DNA from 3 places in the Fructilactobacillus fructivorans genome. Region 2 is predicted to be linked to each of the others. Evidence: predicted binding sites of a transcription regulator. Region 2 holds the regulator's gene; each other region holds the start of a gene.

Region 1 (5,220 bases), on a different contig from region 2:
TTTTAGTGTTCCCTTATAAGGAATATATTTTGATATTTTTTACTTATATACTTGATTAGTAACAGCTAATATAATATACTGTAAAAGTAAGGTAAAGATTAAAGAATTCACGCCAGGGGATTTGAATGTACAAAAAAAGCACTCAAATTGAGTGCTTTCGACGATTAGAGAGGTTAAAAAACTGTAACATAGTTATGAGAAGTAACAATCTAATAAGTAAAGATCTATGAAATAAAAGAGCACACGTATCTAAGACCAGTAAGCAGTAGGAGTGGAAAGTCTTAGTTGATGTGAATGTTGAGAATGCAACAGAAATTTATTACCTCTCTAATCTACACTTTATATTTAATCACACTTTACGAATTTTTACCAGCGAATTCTCATAATTATGAAGCTTATTCGCTAAAGAAGTACTACTTAAAAAGTAGTACTTCTTTTTATTTTGGAATTGCCATGAAAATAACTTTACTATTTGATGGGAACGAATTCTTCTCCCCAAAGTTATCAAAAGAAATACTTTCCCCGGGAGTTCCCAGTTCATGATGAGGATCTTTCGTAATGGTTAGAAGGTGTTCGTGATCACGATCAATATCGTCAAGGGTAGCAGCGTCTAATCTGACTTCTTCACCTGAAGGCATTTTAACGGTAATTTTTCTGAGGTCATGAATTCCATCAGCTTTGATTGAGAATGGGACGTTTATTAACATGATTATTCCTCCTTTGGACTTCAATATCCATTATACATATTTATCACTTACTTTTACAACATCTTTTATGTTTATCAGTGGTACATTTTTTTAAATTAGTAACTATTTAAATCTTTAATCATTTCATTAATTTGGATTGAATGGAAAAGAATCTTAATTAAAAAAAACTGAAATTTTTTATAGGCCAGTAACTCGCAAATTTGTAGAATTCATCGTTTTTCGTTGATTTGTCTCAAAGTGATGAATGTGTGATGATAATAATGAATTCAAATTTTGAGGAAGGATGATTATTTATGTCAGGGAAAAACAATATTGCTGCTTATGACATACTAAAGCCAAGTTGGTATGTTAATCAGATGAAGGGGTGGAGTTTTACTAGCTATTTGTTACTTCTGTTTGGTTTAGGAGTAATTGCTGGATCAACCGTTACACAGCCAATTACGTTTATTGCAATTATGACCATGTTAGCTGGAATGCTTGGATTTACCACCACTATTTCTATTACCAATACTAAACCACTAAACGGAATTTTTGGTTTAGTCAGTGCTTTGATTTATATTTACGTTGCTTTTACCGCTAAGAATTACAATGATATTATTCTACAGACTACATACATTGTACTTTTAGATATTCCGGTTTTGCTAATTCCTAGTTGGGCTACTAACGTTGACAAACACATCAAGAAATTAACTATTAAGGGTAATCTTAAGAAAACACTGATGAATTGGGGGTTGACAGCGCTATTCTTTGTTGTAGTATTAGGAGTTTTATATGCTTGGGAACATGGATATAGTGATAGTCCACGACCATTTGTAGATAGCTTTGCTGCAACAATTGGAATTACAGGAGCTCTTTTAACTACTTTGAGATTTCGTGATACTTATTATTTCTGGCTTGCTCAAGGGATATTCTCAATTATTCTATGGGGAATTACTGCTTATCAAGGTGGAGCAAATTGGACGTTATTCTTAACCTACATTTTGTATCTATTCAATGACCTTCTAAGTTTCTTTGATAAGAACATTGCATGGTTCCATACCAAAACGGTTAATAGCTGATAGATAACGTAAAAAGACGATGACTAAATGTCATCGTCTTTTTTTATCCCTTAGTACTATATCCATTTTGATAGTCAATATTATATCCAGGTTCAACGTTAAAGATGTAGACGTTAAAGTGAATTTGGTTATTTCCAACTGATTGGGCTCTCATTTGGACTCCGCGACTTACTAGTTCGTTGCCACGATAAATTGGAGTTACTTGGTATCTAACATAGTTATTTCGGTTTTGCTTTAAGTAGGTAGCAATGTCATCTTCGTGATAAAGCATTAGTGGAGCGTTAAGGGTTCTGGTTCCCGTGATCAAGTTTTTAGGATTATTGTTTTCACCGCAGAGCTGATAACCAATTAAATGACTCCGATTATAAAGCCAGCCATTATTAATTCGCTTGTTATGCCACCCGGTTGGATTGAAAGTAAGTGGTTCTCGTTTTTTAGTTGGCATTGTTTTTATATTCAACATGCCATTGGCATCGGTAGCACGATTAAGGTGATCAAGATTGTTAAACCTTAGCCAGGGACTTTTATGATTTAATTCTGAAGGAGCAAAATGAGGATTATTATGATCAACTTCGACTTCCTGATTTCCATCATAGTTTAGGTCACTTAGCTTTAGATTGGATGAGTTCTTTAACTGATAATGAAGTTTTTTGAGTTTTGCCTTTTTGGTATCAACCTGACGTTGTAAATTGTTCACGTTCTTTTGAAGTTGCTGAGTATTTTGACTGGAGTTGGCTGAATGATTATGAGCTGATTGGGACTGTTGTGAGCATCCAGTCATCAGTAAACTGACTAACGTAATGGGGATAATGAGGAACTTTTTCATCGTTTAGCCTCCCGGTATCCAGCAGCCTGTGCATCCGCTACAGAGTTAAAATAAACCGCGTTTTTACTTTTCATCTGATAATTGTTTTGACTCGGAAGATGGTAAACATGAGAGTTGCGATTTCCAATGATTTTTTGATTGTTATTGGTATCAGTTTTATCTTCAGAGTTTTGAACTACCCTTGCAGAAGTAGGGTCCTTTTTAGGATGCGATGAAACCAGTTGTTGATTAGAGACTGGCTTAATTGTGACGTGTTTTTGATTTAAATCATCTTGTGCTTGATTAATTTGTTGGGATAGTTGTTGGCTCTGTTTGGTAAGTGATTTTTCTTGAGCAATTAGTTCTGATTGATTGGAACCAGAAGCAAGCGAAATTTCGGTTGGAATAGTCAACAATAAAATGGTGCATCCAGCCGTTAGTGCGATTTTCTTAAATTTATTCATTACTTTCATTCCTTATTTTTTTAATAATTCAAGAGTATCATAAAAATTTTATTTACATTACCAATAAAAGATAGTAATATTTAATACGAACAGGTGTTCGAGTAGGTGATATTTTGGATTATGATGAAGAACCTCACGGAGTTTATTTTTTTATTGATAACAAATCATTTTATGCCAGCTGTGAAAGTGTGAAGCGAGGGCTTAACCCACTTCGTTCTATATTAGTGGTGATGTCGGAACAGGCTAATACTAACGGTGGATTAATTTTGGCGGCATCTCCAATGGCCAAAAAGTTATTTGGAATTAGTAACGTTAGCAGGCAACGTGATCTACCTAATGATCCTAGGCTTTTGATTGTTCCGCCACGAATGAATTTGTACATTAAGAAGAACTTGCAGATTAATGATATTTTTACTGAATTTACTGATGAAAATAACATTTTGCCGTATTCAATTGACGAATCATTACTTGATATGACTCATACATGGCATTTATTTGGCAACAGTTTAAGAAATGTTGCACTTAAAATCCAAGAGGAAGTTAGAAGTCGCTTAGGATTATATACCACGGTTGGAATTGGCGATAATCCTGTTCAAGCCAAAATTGCGTTGGACGTTTATGCCAAACATGATTCCGATTTAGTGGGCGAAATCCACTATAAAGATGTTCCAAACAAAATTTGGAACATTCAAAAATTAACGAGCGTGTGGGGAATTGGGAAAAGAACCGCAGCTAACTTAAATCACCTTGGAATTTATAATATGAATGATTTGGCTCACGCTAATCCATATTTGATTAAGGAGAAGATGGGAATCATTGGATTGCAATTATTTGCTACAGCGTGGGGAATTGATCGAAGTAATTTAAGACAGCCCATGCATACCAAAGATAAAAGTTATAGTAACTCACAGGTTCTCCCAAAAGACTATACAAGCCGAAGTGAGATCGAAATAGTTATTAAAGAGGTTGCGAGTCAAGTTGCTTCTAGGATTCGTAATCACCATTTGCAAACGGGATGTATCACATTGTTTATTGGTTTTTCCTTTGCAACGAAGCAAGTAACTGGTAGCAGTGGGTTTTCTCAATCAATGAAGATTAATCCGACTGATGATAGTTATGAACTTGGTCGTGATTTGACTGAATTATTTGAGAGAAATTGGAATGGCGAGATGATTCGCAATATTGGGGTAGAATATGGTCATTTATCACCTAAAGTAGGTGAACAACTCGACTTATTTAGAGATAATCAAAGGACTATCAAACAAAATGTGTTAAACAAAACTGGCGATCAAATTCGGAAACAATTTGGAAATGCCGCTTTATTAAACGCGAATAGTTTGTGTAACGGTGCTACCGCGATTTCTAGGTCAAATCTGGTAGGAGGACATAATGGAGGCAATTCCTATGAATAGTGATGTAACCTTGGCAGGAAACGAAATCTTAGCCAATATTGATCATTTATTTTTACGCGTTCCAAGGACCCGCTACTGGATGATGATTGTTAATAATGTTTTTGATTATGAGTATGATTGGTTTTTAAGTTCTAAGAAAAAGTACCAACAGGAGCGATCACAACCGCTTTATGTTATTTCGAATTATGACTTGGAATTTTTGGAGGCAATCGTTAATTACGTAGGCAAACGTAATTTATTAACTACTTATTATCGTAATTTTGGGAACTTAGTTTGGCCAACGGCACAAAGAAAAATTCAAAGTTAGAGTTAGGAGAACCATCATGAATGAAAAAGCTGTTCAGAATTTTTTTAAATTTGATTATCATGATCGTGGTATTAAAAAATGGCAGGGCTATTTTTTATCAGACCATACCAGCAAATTAAGTAAGTTAAGGAAGCAAAAAGCAGAACAACATCGTAGAAAATTAGATGATCAAATGGATCGTTCAGAAATTGATGAGGTGCTGCAAAAGTCATTTGCTAGTCGTCTTAAGGTGGAACTCCAATATGCTTACTACGATAAGAAGGAATTAAAAATTGAACAAATCATCGGTACGATGAAGGGTTACTATAAAAATTTAGTCATCGTAGGTGATCAAATCCTTAGATGGGATGAAATTGTAAGTGCCAAATTAATAAAATAAACTAATAGTATGACTTTATTAATTATCGTTAATGTCTTACAATGTAGTTGTTAGAGATTTCACATAAAGTGAAAAAATATATCATAAG
Region 2 (5,220 bases):
CTTTGAAATGGCATTTAAGCGGGGACAGACTTTCGTTGATAATGATTTAAGACAATTACTTGGGTTGATTCGACCTGATGGAATGGACGCAGAAAAAACGATGTTCCGCGTTACTGATGGTGTCAATACACATAAAGGTGCAATCTTTGTGATGGGCATTATGTCAGCGGCTCTGGGATATCTTTCGCAAACAAAGAAGCATTCACTAGGGGATCTTATTAGAACCGAAAAGAAGATGACGGGTGGACTGATTCACTCCGACTTTGCCGATGTGAAAAGCAAATCGAGTAAAGAATTAACCGCAGGAGAACGTCAATTTTTAAAGTATGGTAAAACTGGCATTCGTGGGGAAGCCGAAGAGGGCTTTCCCACTGTAATTAATGATGGAATGCCAACACTTCTTAACTCTAAGGGAGACAAGAATGAAATCATTTTAACGACTTTGCTAAACATTGTTGCCCATAGTGAGGACAGCAATTTAATTAAGCGAGCTGGTTCTCCTAAGATTGTTGACCTGGTTCATCAGGACGTTAACTTGATTTTGGGTGATAGCGATCTTTCGGACCCAAAAGCCAAAGAGAAGCTTAAAAAAATGTGTCAAGAGTTTGACGATCAGAATTTAAGCTTAGGTGGATCGGCAGATTTGTTAATCTTGACCATCTTTTTGGGGAAGATAACCGGTAATTTTTAATTATAAGTGTCGTTGATTAAATTAAATTTAAATGGAGTGGTCAAAATGAAAGTTGGAATTGATAAGATTGGTTTTTATACTCCCGGTTATTATATTGATATGGTAGATTTGGCCAATGCTCGTAATGAAGATCCGAATAAATATTTAATTGGAATTGGACAAACCCAACAGGCTGTGATTCCTCCCACTCAAGACTCTGTGACTTTAGCTGCTAACGCGGCGGCACAGATCATCGATCAGGAAAATAAAGATAAAATTGATCTAATTATTTTTGGTTCCGAGAGTGGGATCGATAATTCTAAGTCAGGAGCAATCTACATTCAAAATCTGCTGGGATTAAGCGCACACGCTCGGGCATTTGAAATTAAGCAGGCTTGTTATGGGGCTACTGCCGGACTTCAGATGGCAAAGGACTATGTTCATTTACACCCAGGGAAACAAGCGTTAGTGATTGGATCAGATATTGCTCGATATGGGATTAAAACGGCTGGTGAGGTTACACAAGGTGGGGGAGCAGTGGCAATGACGATTGCTTCTAATCCGGATGTAATGGCTTTAAGTGATGATAGTAGCGTTTATTCTCAAGATATCATGGATTTTTGGCGTCCAGTTGGTAAAACAGAAGCGCTTGTTGATGGACATTATTCAAATGATATTTATGAGAAGTTCTTTAATGAAACAATTCATGATTATTTAAAGCATCATGATCTGTCCTTTGATGATTTAAAAGCAATTGTTTTTCACTTGCCATACACTAAGATGGGTTTGAAAGGACTTCGTCAGATCCTACCCGAAGTTACGGTTGAAAAGCAAAAATCATTGCTAGATGAATTTGAGGCAAGCCGGATTTATAGTAAGCGAGTTGGAAACTTATACACTGGGTCGCTCTATCTGAGTTTACTTTCACTCTTAGACAATTCATCAGATTTAAAAGTTGGGGATCAAATTGGTGTATTTAGTTACGGCTCTGGAGCTCAAGGAGAGTTTTATACCGGAATTCTCCAAGATCATTTTAGAAATCCCAAGCGAAAAACTTTGATAAACAAAATGCTAGATAGCAGAGAAAAATTGTCCATCAAGGAATATGAAACGGTGTTTAATAGTTTGCCAAGCATAACCGCTAATGATTATGAATTAAGTATTGATGACGATCATGCTCAATTTGTTTTTGGTGGGGTTAAGTCCAACAAACGTCAGTATTTGAAGCAAGAAAAAACCCATTCACATTAATGTGAATGGGTTTATTTAATTCCGATTCGGTATAATCCGACGACTTTACCTAAGATTGTGACATTTTTTAGGATGATTGGTGCCATTTCATCGTTCTCAGGCTGAAGTCGGAAATGATCACTTTCTTTAAAGAATCGCTTACAGGTCGCTTCATTATCTTCATTCATAGCAATTACAATATCACCGTTTTCAGCAATATTTTGACGTTTGACAATGACTTGATCACCATCAAGGATGCCAATATTAATCATACTGGTTCCGCTAATTGTCAGCATGAATAATGAATCTGAACTGCGTTGAAGCTCGGAAGGAATCGGAAAGTAGTCTGTGGCATCCTGGACTGCCAAGATTGGTTCACCAGCAGCTACGGTCCCGAGTAGGGGCATCTCATCTGGTTCTGCCTGTTGGGAAACGCCTAAGTAGTTCATTCCCTCAGAAGTTACTTCAAGTGCCCGTGGCTTGGTAGGATCCTTAATAAGGTAACCCTTCTTTTCTAATCGGGCTAGATGTCCATGAACCGTTGACGTTGATGAGAGGCCGACTTGTTCTCCAATTTCGCGAACGGTTGGTGGATATCCTTGATCGCGGACTTGTTTCCAAATGTACTCTAGGATATCGTGTTGTTTTGTTTGTGATGCTTGTGACATAAGGCACCTCGGAGTCTTTTCGTAGTTTTTTTAGTCAAAATAAGCATACCATAAAAAAGCCGCTTTGCAAACGTTTGTTCGTGTACAAATCCTTGTTTTCACGCTTTATTTCATGATATTATAATTGTAAGTGAAAGGAGCGATTAAGATGACTGAAGACAAAGAATTAGAGAAACTTATTCCAAGAATTAACGAATTATCCAAAAAGTCAAAGCAAGAAGGCTTATCTGAAGACGAAAAAGAAGAACAAAATAAACTTAGAAAAGAATATTTAGAGCGTTTTAAAGCTAATTTTAAGAGTCAGATTGAGATGACTAAAGTCTACGATAAAAAGGGAAATGAAATTACCTCAGATAAGGTGAAGGATTCACAACGTAAGAAAAATCTAAGAGACGATTAATTCGAATCTTTTCAAAGCACAGTTAATTGTGTAAAATAACATTGAAAGGTTCGAAGGGAGGTCCACGATTTGTCTACATGGATTTGGATATTAATAGTAATCTTGGCTTTACTAGCTGGTGCCTTGATTGGTTTCTTTGGTGCTCGTAAGTACATGGAAAAGTATTTGAAGGACAATCCTCCAATCAACCAGGATCAACTTAAAGCAATGATGCTTCAGATGGGTCAGAAGCCATCACAAAAGAAGCTTAACCAAATGATGAATGCTATGAAACATCATCAAAACTAAAAAAACGTCGAATTATTTCGACGTTTTTTTATTATGCGGTTTTGACTCATCGACATAAACGTAATTAGGATTGACTTCATTATCAAGTTGATCAAAAGCCGTCTGCATTTGTTTTTCAACTAACTTCTGATTATTGTTATCCAATTTTTCAGCTTTACTGATGTAAATGGGATTGCCAAAGTTAATGGAGACTTTTTGACGTTTAAAAACTTCTTTTAAAGTAAGCGGTCCTTGATAGACAACGGGGACAAGTGGAACTCCGGCTAATTGAGCAATTAAGGCCGCCCCTCCTTTAAGTTTCTTTGAATGTCTGGTTCCTGATGGGAACATCATTAACGATAAATTAGTTTTTCTCAAAGCTTTTACCGGAATCTTGATTGCTGAGATACCTGGATTAGCCCGATCGACTGAAAAAACATTAACGTGGCGTAAAAACCAACCTAACATGGGATTTTTAAATAATTCTTTTTTGGCCATAAAGCACAACTGTTTTGGACGAATGACGGTGGCAATGAGAATCATATCGAACCAGCTTCGGTGAGGTGCGATTAAGACGTAGTTACCCTTTGGTAGCCGATTCTTGTGCATCACGTTCATTGGTCCGTTAACGATTCTTAATAGGAATTGTCCAACCGTAAATAAAAATGAGTACCACAAAAGATTTCTAGCTCCTTTTTTAAGATGTATAATTTAATAGTATATTATTGATGGTGAAACTGACAAGCTAAATTTAAGAAATGAGTGGTGGCAGTGGTGAAATTAAAGGGCGATGAACGGATTGATCAGTTATATAGTCAAGACATCAAAATTATTCAAAGTCCTAGCGTTTTTTCCTTTTCTTTAGATGCTGTAATGCTGGCAAATTTTGCTGAACCGAAGATAAGTAAGAACAGTCTCCTAGTGGATTTGTGTGCTGGAAATGGAGCGGTGGGGCTTTTTTTAAGTCATAAGACTCATGGCAAAATTGCAGAGGTAGAGATTCAACCGAAGCTAAGTGATATGGCTAATCGAAGTGTACTGCTTAATGGATTGGAAGACCAAGTGACCGTTTATAACGATGATTTAAGTCAGGCATCCCAAATCTTTGGGAAAGATTCGGTGGATGTGGTGACCGTTAACCCGCCATACTTTTCAAATCTTTCTACCAGTAAAAAGAATCCCAACGAGTACCTAGCCATTGCAAGACATGAAATTAAAACTGATCTTAGGAGTGTCATCCAAACCAGTAGTGATCTTTTAAAGACGGGTGGGAAACTATACATGGTTTATCGCCCTGATCGACTTCATGAATTAATGAACGTAATGACGCATTTTAGACTGGCCATTAAGCGTATCCAATTTATTTATCCTAAGGTTGACCGAAAATCGAATATGATGCTGGTTTCGGCCATTAAAGATGGAAAAGAAACTGGTCTTAACATTGATTATCCGATCACTGTATATCAGAATGGTGAATACTCGAAAGAAGTTAAGAAGATGTTATATGGTGAATAAAAATTATTATATGTATGTTTTGCTTTGTAGTGATGGAACTTTTTATGGTGGTTTTACCAATAATGTATATCGGAGACTAGCTGTGCATCAGGCAGGTAAGGGTGCCAAGTATACTAAGACGAGGCGACCATTAAAGTTACTGTATTTTGAAGAGTTTGCTGATAAAAGTACGGCTTTAAAGGCTGAATATGCGTTTAAACACCAAAGCAGGAGTAAGAAAGAAACTTTTTTAATTAATCATGGAATTAGTCCATCTCTTTGGGGGAATTAATGGTTGGGTGTTATAATTATATTGAATATAAAAGGAGGACTAAGTTATGAAAATCATTGCATATGGAATTAGAGACGATGAAAGACCATACTTAGAACAATGGGACAAGGCTCATCCAGACGTTGAAGTAAAGGCTGAACCAAAATTGTTAGATAATGACACTGTTGATGAAGCTAAGGGATTTGATGGTGTGGTTGCA
Region 3 (5,220 bases), on a different contig from region 2:
ATTTGGAGTGGCGCTCGATACGATTGCCGCAGCCGCATTAGGCTGGGTTGTTGGTGGAGCGGACTTTACCAGGTTTACCTCTAGTAAACGAATTGCTACCCAAGCCCCTTACGTGGGTGCCATTTTAGGAATGGTCAGTTTTGTGATCATTGGTTTATGTACAACTCTGAGTGTTGCCGTAACCTCTGGCGTGTTCAACCCAAACAATTCGGATCCTAGTACCGTTGCCAATAAATTAGGACTTGGTTTGATTGCGATGGTTGTCATTGTTTTGACTAGTATGACTGCTAACGCCGTCAACATTCAGTCCGGTGGCTCGGCTTTAAACAACCTGATTCCCAAGATTAGTCTGAACAAGTCTCTGTTCATCGTTACGATTCTATCCATGATTTTGACCCTGGTTCCACTGATTAATGGCAGTTTCTTGGATGCGTTCACGGCATTCTTGAATTATACTGGGATGTTCCTTGGTCCTATCATTGCCATTCTGGTAGTTGATTACTTTGGTTTATCAGACGGAAAATATGATTTGAAAGCCTTGGCAACTCCTACTGGAAAGTACTGGTACAAGGGTGGCATTAACTGGTTTGCGATGGCATGTATCGCCATTGGAGTGGTACTCTACATTGGTTTGAACCTGTTGCCGATTGTTAAGGCGACGGTTGGTGCGACCTTCATTTCCATGATTGTGGTTGCGATCGTTTACTATGTCGGTAGTAAATTAATGCGAAAAGCTTAAATAGAAATAGAAAAAATACCCATTCACTTTTTTTAGTGAATGGGTATTTTTTGTGGTAATTAATTGATATTAAAGGGTTTATAATATTATGTTAGTACTTTAGTAATAAATCATTCTTCTAGGAGAAAATCATGGACGGATATCATAAGATTTGGATGGTTTTAGCAACCATTATTTGTCTCGCATTCTTTATACTTAATTGTTTCTCAGGGGCTGGGATCCTTGGAAATTTCTTATTTTCTTTTTTATTGTGGGGTGGATTTTTGCTTCTTGGCGTTTGGTTTGACCCGTACGATTGTCTCCAAGTGTTATTTTTAATGATTGGGATTTTTGTCTTCTTTAGGCTATTACCAACTGATGGATTTTGGGGGAGCCTGATTGCCGCTGGGGTGGCATTTTTTCTTTTACGTTGGCTTGCAAGTCTAATTGATGATTTTCTTGTCAGAAGAAGCAAGAAACCGAATTTTACTAAAAAGCTAAATGAATATGGAATAAATTTAGATGAATTAAATGAATTTCCCGCTATTGCCCAAAATGCGATTGTGAGACGAAAATTGTCAAATGAAGATTATAGCGATCTTATGATGAGACAACTTCGATTAGTTAATGATCAGTTCAATATCAACTATGATGATGAGATGGAAATAGTTAATCGACTAATTTATCTGACTCATGAATACTACTATAATGTGAAAAAGATTAAGAACAATTACAATGAGAATATTTATGACAACTTTGCCGCCATTGATGAGTTTAGCGAACACCTGAGTGATTTAAAGGAAGAATACAGTAAAATCACAGTGGGTAATGACGGTGAAAATCGGGTCGCAAATGCGGTCAATGGTCTTGGAGACGTGATTTCTAATAGTAACGTATGGAATGATTATGGTGCTGGTCATACGAATAGGAATCAACAAGATGTAATTTTGATTTCCCAAAGAGGAATATTTATCTTTGAAGTTAAAAATTGGACGACGTCTAGGTACATCGAAGAGACCCAAAGTGGTTACTTAATTGGAAGGGACAAATATGATAAAGAAACGCACTTTGTTAACGTAGCTCAACAAATCCTGGATCATAAAAAAGCCATTGGAAACTTATTAAATGATAATTTATCAATGGATGGAGAGAGTGGGGAAATAATGAATAACGTTCATTCATTGATTGTTAATGCGAATGATAATTGTCGGGTGTTAAGCCATCGGGACACGATTTTTAATGTATCGGAGCTTAGTGAGAGGTTGTTAGAGTATCCAATCTGTTTTAATCCTAACGAAGTTGCTCAGATAGTCCACATAATAACTGCCAGTCAAGTTTCAGAACAGAATCGGAATCATTATATCTTTAACGAAGAACTGATCCCAAATCTACCCTTGGTCGAAAGATGTTTACGGTTTATCCATGACATTGGTCAAAGTATTAGATAAGTAGTTTTTATCGTATAAAAAAACGCCTAACCATGATTTTCATGGTTAAGCGTTTTTCGTTTAAGACTAAACGTCTAATTTAGTTCCACTATCTTTCTTGGTACTTGTCTTTGTTGCTTTCTTAGTAGTTGCCTTATCGTCAGAGGACTTGGTGGATTTGGAATCTTCACCACTGTCATCGTTCTTTGATTCTTCATCATTGGCGATGCCATATGCTTCTCTGACTTTTTGCTTAATTTCTTCGACCATCTCGGGTTTGTCACGTAGGTTGGCCACGGTCTTGTTTAGACCCTGTCCTAAACGTTCCTCACCGTATGAGTACCATGATCCAGATTTGTCAACGATGTCCTTGTCAACGGCTAAGTTGACCATGTCGGCAATTGGCTCAATTCCCTTACCGAAACTCATCAGGGTATCAACGGTCTTAAATGGCGGAGCCACCTTGTTCTTGACAACCTTAATCTTGGTTTCTCGGCCAACGACATCTTGGCCTTCTTTTGATTGCTTACCGGAACTAACACGAAGTCGAACACTTGAGTAGAACTTAAGGGCACGACCACCAGGTGTGGTTTCAGGGTTACCAAACATCACACCAACTTTTTCTCTTAGTTGGTTAATGAAGATGACCACCGTGTTAGTCTTATTGATACTAGAAGCCAACTTTCGAAGGGCCTGTGACATTAAACGAGCCTGCAAACCAACGTGAGAGTCACCAATGTCACCCTCAATTTCAGACTTAGGAACAAGAGCTGCAACTGAATCGACAACGATGAGGTCAATGGCCCCGGATTGAACCAAGGCATCGGCAATCTGAAGTCCTTCTTCACCAGTTCCTGGTTGTGATAACAGAAGACTATCAATGTTAACACCAAGACTTTTGGCGTATTCAGGATCCATTGCGTTTTCAGCATCGATATATGCGGCGGTTCCACCAGCCTGTTGCAAAGCAGCAACGGTTTGAAGGGCAATGGTAGTCTTACCAGATGACTCGGCACCGAAAATCTCAACTACACGACCACGCGGGAAACCACCGATTCCAAGGGCGATATCTAATGATAAAATACCGGTTGAGATGGAATCCACGTTCTGGTTAGGTGATTCACCCATGCGCATAATAGCACCAGTCCCAAATTCTTTCTTAATCTTGCTAAGTGCTTTGTCGAGCTCGATTTGACGCCCGTCTGCACTGTTCTTAGAATTTGCCATAAAATTCCTTTCCTTTTACATAATTGCGAACATACGTTTGGTTACTTGATATAATCAATTGTACACTAATAACTACGTAATTTCCAATTAAATCAAATCAATCAATTAGATTCGTTTATTGACATAATATGGTGAAGTTTGATCGTTATTCTTATCGTTTGATTGAGCGTTATCCGAAAGGAAAATATCGAATGATTTTTTATCTTTGCCATGAACTACTACGACGTTTTTGGACTCGATTTGCTTATCACGATAGAGCTGGGCAGAACGAACTGCATCGTTGTAGTCATGAAAGTTACCAAGGGAGTCTCCGGGATTGAAAAATACTGTTTCTGACATAGTAATTACCACCTTTCTACTATTATATTGTACCAGATTGACCCCTTAATTATCTATTAGTGGACTGCCATGTTGAATGACTGTTTACCACATCGGAACATTAGTTAAATAAATTATTAAATCAATTTGATAAGTTACATACGGACTTTTTTGTACGGTATAATGTAGTTGTAAGCATATGTGAAATCACTAACATAGAAATGAATGCTTAATCTGGATTTAAATCTAGGAGGGTTAATATGACTAAGAAAAAAGCAATTATGATCGGTGCCGGGATTTCTAACATGGCCGCTGCCGTTTACCTGATTCAAGAGGGTCACTGGGATGGAAAAGACATTACTTTCTATTCATTAGATGACCATGGCGCAAACGATGGTGCCAAAACTGACGTAACCGGTAACGAATACTGGAACCGTAATCACGAAACTTCGGACCAGACTGGCTTTGTAGCCCGTGGTGGAAGAATGTTAAATTACCGTACTTACGTTGATTTAATGGATCTGTTAAGTCGAGTTCCTTCAGCCACTGAAGAGGGCATGACCGCCGCTGAAGACACGCGGGACTTTGATGCTAAGCATCGGACCTACGATAAAGCGCGTTTGATGGAGGGCGAAAAGGGCATTATTAATTCCGCTAAGATGGGTTTTAACAACAAGGATCGAATCTTATTAACTAAGTTGATCATGATGCCAGACGATAAGGAGACCGAACTTGATAACGTCTCAATCGCTGATTACTTCAAAGATGATCCTCACATGTTTCAAACGAATTTCTGGTACATGTGGGAAACTACCTTTGCCTTCCGAACTCAAAGTTCAGCCCAGGAACTTAGACGTTATATGCACCAAATGATCTACGAATTTACCCAAATCAACACGCTAGTTGGAGTTAACCGAACTCGTTACAATCAGTATGAAAGTTTGATGTTACCATTAATTAATTACTTGAAGAAGCAAGGCGTAACGTTCGTCTTGAATCGACGAGTTGATGACTGGGACTTCAAAGAAACTCCAATGAACGAAGAAATTACCGTTAAGGGCTTAGAAATGGAGAACGTTGACACCGGTCAAAAGGAACACGTTGACGTTGATGATGATACCGCGGTCTTCTTCACGAATGGTTCCATTACTGATTCTGCCACCCTTGGGGACTTCAACACTCCATCAGGTGAAAATACCGACTATGGTGCTGCTTCAAGTTTGTGGAAGAAAGCCACTGACCACTTCTACAATTTGGGAAATCCTGACAAATTCTTTGCCGACCGCAATGCTAGTGGTTGGAGTAGTTTCACTGTAACCACCAAGGATCACACGTTCCTAAACGAAATTACTCGGATCACCACGCAACTTCCTGGGAATGCCTTGAACTCCTTCTTATCAACGAGTCCAATCACTCCATTAGGTCAAAAAGACGTAAGAATGTCAATCGTGGTTCATCACCAACCTCACTTCACTGACCAGAAACCAAATGAGACGGTCCTTTGGGGCTACTTCTTGTATCCATATCGTC

What was found. The regulator LexA, encoded in region 2, represses DNA repair genes until DNA is damaged. The targets are predictions, from matches to a motif close to CNAACANNTGTTNG.
Region 1: a site for LexA is predicted at 3,121-3,134, ahead of LfDm3_RS00480 (Y-family DNA polymerase). Genes of this name have one in related genera too.
Region 3: a site for LexA is predicted at 3,399-3,412, ahead of recA (recombinase RecA). Genes of this name have one in related genera too.

Annotation. Positions count from the first base shown of each region.
Region 1 is NZ_JOJZ01000007.1:77,960-83,179, reverse strand. Features, by position in the region: gene LfDm3_RS00500 (hypothetical protein) at 438-707, opposite strand; gene pnuC (nicotinamide riboside transporter PnuC) at 1,001-1,765, shown strand; gene LfDm3_RS00490 (DNA/RNA non-specific endonuclease) at 1,809-2,591, opposite strand; gene LfDm3_RS00485 (sunset domain-containing protein) at 2,588-3,034, opposite strand; gene LfDm3_RS00480 (Y-family DNA polymerase) at 3,148-4,446, shown strand; gene LfDm3_RS00475 (hypothetical protein) at 4,439-4,753, shown strand; gene LfDm3_RS00470 (hypothetical protein) at 4,770-5,132, shown strand.
Region 2 is NZ_JOJZ01000021.1:954-6,173, reverse strand. Features, by position in the region: gene citG (triphosphoribosyl-dephospho-CoA synthase CitG) at 1-691, shown strand, start outside; gene LfDm3_RS05320 (hydroxymethylglutaryl-CoA synthase) at 737-1,921, shown strand; gene lexA (transcriptional repressor LexA) at 1,933-2,568, opposite strand; gene LfDm3_RS05310 (DUF896 domain-containing protein) at 2,717-2,968, shown strand; gene LfDm3_RS05305 (YneF family protein) at 3,038-3,256, shown strand; gene LfDm3_RS05300 (lysophospholipid acyltransferase family protein) at 3,269-3,913, opposite strand; gene LfDm3_RS05295 (tRNA1(Val) (adenine(37)-N6)-methyltransferase) at 4,010-4,750, shown strand; gene LfDm3_RS05290 (GIY-YIG nuclease family protein) at 4,740-5,021, shown strand; gene LfDm3_RS05285 (D-2-hydroxyacid dehydrogenase) at 5,068-5,220, shown strand, end outside.
Region 3 is NZ_JOJZ01000009.1:348,985-354,204, forward strand. Features, by position in the region: gene LfDm3_RS02180 (cytosine permease) at 1-739, shown strand, start outside; gene LfDm3_RS02185 (nuclease-related domain-containing protein) at 871-2,166, shown strand; gene recA (recombinase RecA) at 2,233-3,372, opposite strand; gene LfDm3_RS02195 (hypothetical protein) at 3,478-3,711, opposite strand; gene LfDm3_RS02200 (oleate hydratase) at 3,951-5,220, shown strand, end outside.